4 regions of the Sporocytophaga myxococcoides DSM 11118 genome follow, and region 1 is predicted to be linked to each of the others. Evidence: riboswitches for the same ligand, from Rfam matches in the RefSeq annotation. Region 1 holds a riboswitch; each other region holds the start of a gene.

Region 1 (2,209 bases):
GCATCCCCTCATCCATATTCACATCGATCACCTGTGCCCCACCTTCAACTTGGTTTCTGGCTACAGCAAGCGCTTCCTCATAATTGCCTTCTTTGATAAGACGGGCAAACATTTTAGAACCTGTAACATTGGTTCTTTCTCCGATATTTATAAAGTTAGCTCCTTTGAAGACTTTCAAAGGCTCTAGTCCGCTATATCTTGAAAGATGATCTGATTCAGGATTTGGTCTAGGAGAGTATTGTGCGGCTAAATCTGCAATTGCTTTAATGTGTGCAGGAGTGGTTCCGCAGCATCCACCAATAATATTTAGAAGACCTTCATCTAAAAACTCCTTGATGGTCGAAGCCATCTCCTCCGGAGTTTCATCATATTGACCGAATTCGTTGGGCAAACCGGCATTAGGGTGTGCACTGATACCTGTAACAGATTCCTTTGCAAGATCCCGGATGTGTTGCTTTAATTGTTTTGCTCCTAAAGCACAGTTAAAACCTACTGTTAAAACAGGCAAGTGAGTTACTGAATACAAGAAAGCTTCTACTGTTTGTCCAGATAAAGTTCTTCCACTTGCATCAGTAATTGTACCGGAAATCATCACAGGAATCTTTGATCCTGTATCTTCCTTATAAGATTCAATAGCAAATAAAGCAGCTTTACAGTTAAGAGTATCGAAAACTGTTTCTACAAGAAACAGGTCAGCTCCTCCATCTGCAAGGCCTTTTACTTGTTCATAATATGCTTTTACCAGATCGTCAAAAGTTACGGCTCTATAGCCTGGATTGTTTACATCTGGCGATAATGAAGCCGTTCTGTTTGTTGGACCTATTGATCCCGCTACAAATCTTGGTTTCGAAGGATCCTTCTGGTTATAAATCTCCGTAGCTTCTTTGGCAATTCTTGCAGATTCATAGTTTAGTTCATAAACAAGATCTTCCATATGATAATCCGCCATAGCAATCGAAGTACCGCTAAAAGTATTTGTTTCGATAATATCAGCGCCGGCTTCAAGATACTTCAGGTGGATTTCTTTAATGATATCGGGACGAGTAAGCGATAACAAGTCGTTATTGCCTTTCAAATCGCCTTTATGATCTTTAAATCTTTCTCCTCTGAAATCTTCCTCTTCAAGTGTATACCCCTGAATCATGGTCCCCATAGCACCATCAAGCACAAGTATCTTTTTCTTTAATACTTCCTGAATGTTAACAGTCATTTTTCAATAACTTTTTTTTAATGAATAAAATTATGAAGAGCTTAAACGGAGAGATTCCCGGGAAGGAGTTCTACCTTATCTTTCTCTGCTGAAAATAAAAATTCTCAGAGTGGGAGTTAGCACCTTCTTTTAAAGGGTTGCTAAGACATCTAAGGGCCCAATCCCTCCGTCTTTCCGGATAAGTTCAATGCAAATTAATAATAAAGTTTCTTTTTAAAGAAATAATCTCCAAAATTCTTTGCATTCAAAGGTTGATGTAATAATTTTTTAACATTTTAAACATCTCTTTTCCTTAATTCCTCTATTTTTGAATTGAATTAAGAAAAGCTTCGATTCGGATTAACTCCTGAAATTCAATGCTGTTCAATTTTACAATAAAACCCATTTAATTTGAAATTTGCTGCAGTAGATATTGGCTCCAACGCTATCCGTTTTCAGATAACAAGCATCCTGAAACACAATGACATATTCAACTTTAAGAAACTTGAATATGTCCGTTTTCCGCTTAGGCTTGGTCAGGATGTATTCCAGTTCAATAAGATTAGTCCGGAAAAAGAGGAAAAGTTCGTAAAGCTGATGAAAACTTTCAAAATGCTTTTGGAGCTTTACGAAGTGGATGATTATATATTCTGTGCGACTTCAGCGATGCGAGAATCTACAAATGGAAGGGAAATTGCAGAACGAGTAAAGAAAGAAGTTGATATTTCAATAGATATTATTGATGGAGATAAGGAAGCTGATCTAATAAATGCAGTTCTATTTAATGAACTTGACGAAAAAAGCTATATCCATATTGACGTAGGAGGCGGTAGTACGGAGCTGAATATTTTCGTAAATAAAAAGAAAGTTGCTGCACAATCCTTTAAAATCGGATCGGTAAGAAGACTTAATAAACTAGATGCGCCTGAAGAGTGGAATAGAATGGAGAAGTGGGTAAAAGACAATATATCTAAGGCAAGTATTCCTGTCTATGCTATTGGTACGGGTGGCAACATAGGA
Region 2 (2,209 bases), on a different contig from region 1:
AATTTTTTCAGTTTCAATCAAAAAGCCATCGTGGCCATACAAAGAATCAATTTCCTGATATTCTGCTCCGACAATATTTTGTGCTAAGAAAATCTGCTCGCAAACAGGGAAAAGTATATCCGTTTTGATACCGATCACCAATGTATTTGATTTTATAGCTTTTAAAGCAACCTCAGCTCCACCTCGCCCACGTCCAACGTGGTGGGAATCCATTGCTTTTGAAAGATAAAGGTATGAATGACAATTGAATCTGTTTACAAGCTTAACCCCTTGATAATTCTGATAAGAGGATGCTTTATAATTATCCAGCTTATTGTCGTCTGTTTCTTTCTGTGTGGAAACGTAAGTATTATAATTTCTGTATGAGAGAAGCGCTATAGCCCTAGCAGCTTTCAAACCTTCCTGCCCTGCATCTTCTCTGCACTCCTGCCAGGATTTATCAGCCTGTATTGCCATTCTTTGGGACTCATTAAAAGCAATTCCCCATGGAGAATGAAAAGCATTTGTAGCCAGCAAGATCAGGTTTTCAATTGTATCAGGAGCTATGATAGACCATTCCATTGCCTGTTGACCGCCAAGAGAACCACCTATACAAGAATGTATTTTAGAAATACCTAATTCTTCTTTAAGAAGAATATGAGCATTTACCATATCTCTTATTGTAACCTGCGGGAATTCCAGAAAATACTGCTTTCCGGTCCGAGGGTTAACATCCAGCGGACCACTGGTTCCATAGCAAGAACCAAGAATATTGGCACATACTATAAAGTGTTTCTCTGGATTAAAAAATTTATCCTCTCCCACCAATCCATACCACCATGTATGTACTTCTGAATTAGCAGTAAGAGCGTGGCAAACCCAGATTACATTGTCTTTTCTACTATTTAGTTTTCCAAATGTAGAATATTGAATCGTAAGGTTTTCAAGAACCTGTCCTGACTCTAAAACAAAATTATTCTTATATGTAAAGGTCTTGTTTTCCACTTTTTAAACTCCAGATTAAACCAACAAATTCAGCACAAAACTAACAACAGATAAAGAGGAAATTAAAAGACTGGCCTTTACTCTTAAGGAAAGAGGTATAACGAAAGGTGTAGTAATATTCAATTAATTTCTTCATCATAATTAATTTATATGCCCTAATATCTTAGGAAAGGAATTAGCACCTTATCTCAAAAAGGATAGGTTGCTAGAGGTTCAAAGAGCCTTTTCTCTCCCCTCTTCTTTATAAATCAATTACATGTTCAGAGTAATTGACTTTGGAGGGTTCAAAATTAATCGGAGAAATGTTAAAAACAAAACAAATTGACCAATTGTAACAAATTTTAGTATTTGCATTCAAATTAAACACTATAAGCTACTAATAATCAGAAATCTAATTATAGTAGACATACAAGGGGATAAGGGAAAAATATTAACACAGACCTGATAAGGAATCCGGAGCCTCTTCATTACATAAATCGTTTAATATCACAGAAATAAAATTCGTGAAAAATCAGGTTACTTACCCTCTAAAAACACGTATAAATACCTAAAGACCTTAATTTTTTTTGTTATGCTACTATTCTTTATAATCGCCATCGTCTGCTTTTTAACCTATAAGGTCGTTTCTATGCCTAAAAAAATAGGCAAAAATAAAAACACAAAACATATAAACTCATCTCTTTAAGTTTTCGCATTCAAATAAATATTTTCCAAACTATTATACCCCATTTGCTGTTCCTAATTTTTCGAATTCCAAATCCTGGAATTCAAAGACGAACAATGATAAACAATTAAATTTTAGTCTGTTTATTTACGTTATAATTCCAATTAGTTAATATTGCTAACAATTAACTTAATTTACTATTGTTGTTGCTTTAAATGAGAATTATTTCATCAAAAGAACCTCCGCTGGGAAAACGCTGCACAGATCTGGCTAAAAATTACCTAGCATTTCTTGTAGAAAACCTGGAAAGCTCCGGTTTGGATAGATATTATTATATGTTGTTGGTTCTGGATGAAAACTCAGGGAAGATAACCCAGCAGCAACTTTCCGAACTACTTCATTGCGACAAAGTTACCACCTTGCGCAATCTTGATCATTTGTCCAAGCTTGAACTCGTGGAGAGAGTCATAAACCAGAAAGACAGAAGGGAGCATCTTTTACAAGTGACCGCCAAAGGCAAAAAATTGATTCCTCAAATACGGAAAACATATAAAGAATTGG
Region 3 (2,209 bases), on a different contig from region 1:
AATAGAATAATAACTCCGGTGGCGACAGGAGAGACCACATACCAGTATCCCAAAGCTTTTATTTTAGCAGAGCCAATATTAGCAATCAGAGCAGTTGCACCTCCGGGAGGATGCAGAGTTTTGGTCATTTGCATTACCATGATACTAAGTGAAACTGCCAGAGTAGATGAGAACCAAAGCGTGTCTGGTAATAATTGAGCCACAGTCACCCCTACAAGTGCTGAAAGTATATGACCTCCAAACAGATTCCTTGGCTGAGATAAAGGGCTGTTAGATACTCCATATAATAATACGGCAGAAGCTCCGAAAGATCCTATTAAAAATATATGATCCTGAACTTCGAATATCTGGCTGTTGATGAGACCAATAAGTCCTATTCCGCAAAACGATCCAAGGAAAGTCCATAAAAGATCACTCTTATGCAACATGGTTTCCCGGTACATGACATATTTGGCAATTCTGAATTTTCGTGAAAGGTTAATGTTGGGTGTACTTTTAAATGGTTTCGATATTTTAATTTTCATTTTAAGGTTAAACCGAATAAAAACGAAGGGCTGCTTCAATTTATATGAAGCAGCCCTCAAATTTATCTAAAAACCAGGAATTAATTCAGATTCCAGGTGCATTGTTTTAGCGGAGATTGACCAGCCACCGCCTGGTCACATTTATAATTAACCATTTCTGAAATTGTCAGATAGGTTTCGTAAGTCAATCCAGGTGTTTCGTTAAAATGATACAGATTAACTGAATATACAGGATTGCAAACTTCGTTATTTTGAGAATTAGAAATTCCAGCTGTGAGTGCCAACGTCTTAAAATTAATAGAAATAGTTTTTGTCATGGCATTAAGGGTTAAATTGTTAAAGGATTGATTTAAACCTGTTACTACAGGAAATTAGCCAAAGCCAACTACGAAAGCTTACAACAACAATAACTGTTGTTATATGCATTTAACGTAATGGCAAAACGAAAGTTTACTGAAGAACCTTGTCCTTTAGTTACTTTTTCTTTTGAATCTCTAAATTGGGCTGTATTCATAAGTGTTAATTTATATGTGTTCCGAAAATCGAAACTAGGATTTAGCACCTTACATTTTTGGTGGCAGGTTGCTAGAAGTTCTCAGAGCCTATTCTCTCCCTTCTTCTTTATAAATCAACTACACACGGTAGGTGATCGCATTACAAATATATGCTACTGGAAATTTTGTTCCAAATAGTTTAACAAAAATAAATTAACCGGTGAATTTATTAAAAAATAATATCCTCAGTCCGGCTGTGATTACCAAACTGAGGATCAGGTAAATTGTTATGAAAAATTTTAATGATGCACTGTTTAACTACATCATTATCAAAGCTTTTCTATGAATTCAAATAATTCGCTTTTAATGCTTTTCATTTCCTTATAAAAACCGTCAACTTTTTCAGTAAGGTCTCGATGCCTTTCTCTATATGCTTCATCATAGTCTTTGGGGCGGTTTTGCATTATTCCAGCCAAATACATTTCATGAGCTTGGGTTTGCATGAAAAGATGTTCCAGCCAGTCATTATGCATTTTACTTAGAATTTTTTCATAATCTCTCAACTCCTCCTTATCATCTTCTGATCTCACTTTCAGAAGTTGCTTATTGATCAGATTCTTAAAAAAACGTATCTCATCCTTCCACAAATCCATTTCACTTAACCATTCTCTGGTCTGTTGATGTAAGACCTCAAGGCTTCCTTCAAGAAGGTAAGAGGTTTTTGGGGATTCCAGTAATTGTGTCATAGCCAACTATTAAATTATTTGAGATATTTTAATTTCTGATACAGGAAATCTTAAAATTGTCACCAACTGATTTGACTTTAAGTCTTCCGGATTTTCAAAATATATTTCATGGTATTTACCAATGAATTCCAGATTTTTACTTTTTGCAAAAGAACGGACCTTTTCTAGAGATTTTTTTCCTTCTGTTCGGCCACCTTTAAATGATGTCTGCAAACTCAAGCCCTCAGAAAGGCGATTTAATGTAATAGACTGGGTAAAAGACCATTCTGGGTTCTCTTCCAAAACCATTTTCTGTGACAAGCCAAGAATGTCTTCGTTGATTAATGCTGGCTCATTGATCATAATTGCCCATTTCCAAATTGTATCCATGTTAAAATCAAATGGTCTATCATCTTTCCACCACAAAACTTCAACAGGAGTGATTCCATTCGCACAAATATTAACC
Region 4 (2,209 bases), on a different contig from region 1:
TTTCATGTGCACAAAAGAATACTGAAATCACAGTTGTTACTGATATGCTTGCAATTCAGGATAGTACTCCCAAAGTTGAAAAGCGGATTCAAGAAGACCTTCCTAATGTTCAGTCTCCAATGTTTAATGATAGTATTTTAACGTCATATATCAGTAGTTTAGGACTTGACGAGCAGTATGATATTTCAACTAATCATAATCCCTACATGATAACCGGGTATTTTAATTTGGATGATATTGGGGATACGGCTATTTTATTGCAAGATAAGAAAACTAATAAAGTAGGTCTTTTGATTAAGCATGGAGCATCGAAAGAACATTATTTACTAGGTGCAGGTCAGGAAGTTCTATCTCAGAAATTTGATGATTTTAATTGGGTTGGGGTGTTTCAAAAGGTAAATAAAGGAACAAAGTCGTGCAGCAATATTGATGAAGAAACAGGAGAGATCATGTTAGAAGATGTTCCTGATTCATTAAAAACAACCCTGCCTGCAGATGGTATTTATATTCATGCCTCTGAATCCTGCGGAGGAGGGATAATCTATTGGGATCATGATGAATATAACTGGATTCAACAAGAATAAATAGGATCTATGTTGTATTAAGATTAATAATCTGTTGTTGTGTGCATCTTATGTGGTTAGACTTTTTATCCTGATTAGCTCTTATAATTTACTTTATGGCCCATAATGATGGACAATCATTTCTTTCTTACTAAGCTTTAATTTTCAATATATTATACTTATTCAGGTGGTATTCTTTTCATAAACCTCAAACATAAACCCTACTTTTCCTATAGAGTTATTGTATTTTAGGAATTTCAAAATACCTTTGTATAGAATTACATGCGGTTACTGCATTTAATTTATAAAGAATAGGGAAGAGAGCAGGCTCAATGAACCTATAGCAACCTGTTTCATTTCAAGGTGCTAATTCCTGCCCAATAAGGGAACTATAAATATTACGATGATGAACAAACGATGTAGAATCACCTCAAATAAGTTTTGATAAACCATAACGGTTTGCAATCCTAATTTTCAACCAAATTTTAATCCTGTAATTCACAAAAGCTATGAAATCCATCCAAATAGATAAAATAACACACAGCCATCTCAATGATGCTGCAGAAGATAGTTTACATTTTAATACAACCTGGGATACTTTGAGAAAAATAGAAAAGAAAGTTGCTATTTCTGAATCAGGTATTGAGGCTTTAGCATTTAAATCAATTCGTTCTGCACGATATACACTCATAAAAAACATAGTCGGAGAAAGAAAAAATATCCTGACATTCCATCTTGGTGTATGGGAAATTGAAGCTTTCAAACGAAATGGAATCAAATTGTTCTTTGCCAAAGATTATTCTGATACTAATCTTAAAGATATTATCGCATTAAATAATATCGGTGTGATCTATTTGCAAACAATCGACAGTTTGACATTGGCTGTAGAAGATCTTTCACACATTATTGAACAGGCTCATCAATCTTTGATTCCTGTTATCATTGACAATTCAGCAGGCGGTTTGGGAAAGATATTCAATCCTCTTGAAATAGGAGCTGACTTTGTTATCACTTCGGTTCAAAATTATAGTGCGTTTAACAATACAGCTATTGGAGCTTTTGTGGTACAAGGCTTGAATAGCTGGCAAAAAAAAGATCTATTTCAAATGCTTATTCAAAAATCGTTGCTGGAAGAGCTTAAAGAGCAACGTGAAAAAAACATTGCTCCTGAATTCCTTATAACTGACATAACTGGCGAGCTTATAGAAAACCAGCTCAATATAGAAGAGAAGAAATATAAAGAATATTCTTCTGTTGCTTTTCAACTTGCAAAATGGCTTAATCAACTGGAAACAGTGATGGAAGTGAGTTATCCTGGACTTAAGTCTTCAATATCTAATCTGAATGCCGAAAGGTTTTCTAAAGGTGGATTTGGAAACAGGCTTAAATTCAATTTATGGGATGATAAATTCAGCTTTGGTTTACTAAAGGGATTCTTTGTCGCTGGTAAGCCTGAAGGACTGATTATTGACGTGAATACTACGAACAGAGAGTTTATAATCGAGATTAAGGTTAATAATCTTCAAGTAGTTCTGGAATACTTTCAGCAAGTATTTACTCAGCTAAACAATGAAGTAAACTATAGACTGTATTTGTCAAGACAACTAGAACTCGAACAAGCATTGCAAAAGTTTTTAAGCTTTGGA

The links. A riboswitch is a leader RNA that binds a small molecule or an ion and turns the genes downstream of it on or off. The one in region 1 is predicted to bind S-adenosylmethionine.
Region 2: linked by a shared signal. The riboswitch ahead of K350_RS0116050 (homoserine O-acetyltransferase family protein) and the one ahead of metH (methionine synthase) in region 1 are both predicted to bind S-adenosylmethionine.
Region 3: linked by a shared signal. The riboswitch ahead of K350_RS0100510 (hypothetical protein) and the one ahead of metH (methionine synthase) in region 1 are both predicted to bind S-adenosylmethionine.
Region 4: linked by a shared signal. The riboswitch ahead of K350_RS0100555 (PLP-dependent transferase) and the one ahead of metH (methionine synthase) in region 1 are both predicted to bind S-adenosylmethionine.

What each region holds. Positions count from the first base shown of each region.
Region 1 is NZ_AUFX01000005.1:464,740-466,948, reverse strand. Features, by position in the region: gene metH (methionine synthase) at 1-1,210, opposite strand, end outside; SAM riboswitch class I at 1,283-1,395, opposite strand; gene K350_RS0107965 (Ppx/GppA phosphatase family protein) at 1,601-2,209, shown strand, end outside.
Region 2 is NZ_AUFX01000012.1:166,450-168,658, reverse strand. Features, by position in the region: gene K350_RS0116050 (homoserine O-acetyltransferase family protein) at 1-984, opposite strand, end outside; SAM riboswitch class I at 1,128-1,234, opposite strand; gene K350_RS31370 (MarR family winged helix-turn-helix transcriptional regulator) at 1,864-2,209, shown strand, end outside.
Region 3 is NZ_AUFX01000003.1:180,791-182,999, reverse strand. Features, by position in the region: gene K350_RS26790 (HPP family protein) at 1-524, opposite strand, end outside; gene K350_RS0100510 (hypothetical protein) at 605-841, opposite strand; SAM riboswitch class I at 1,046-1,154, opposite strand; gene K350_RS0100505 (hypothetical protein) at 1,348-1,764, opposite strand; gene K350_RS0100500 (GyrI-like domain-containing protein) at 1,774-2,209, opposite strand, start outside.
Region 4 is NZ_AUFX01000003.1:190,027-192,235, reverse strand. Features, by position in the region: gene K350_RS30600 (hypothetical protein) at 1-584, shown strand, start outside; SAM riboswitch class I at 863-961, shown strand; gene K350_RS0100555 (PLP-dependent transferase) at 1,073-2,209, shown strand, end outside.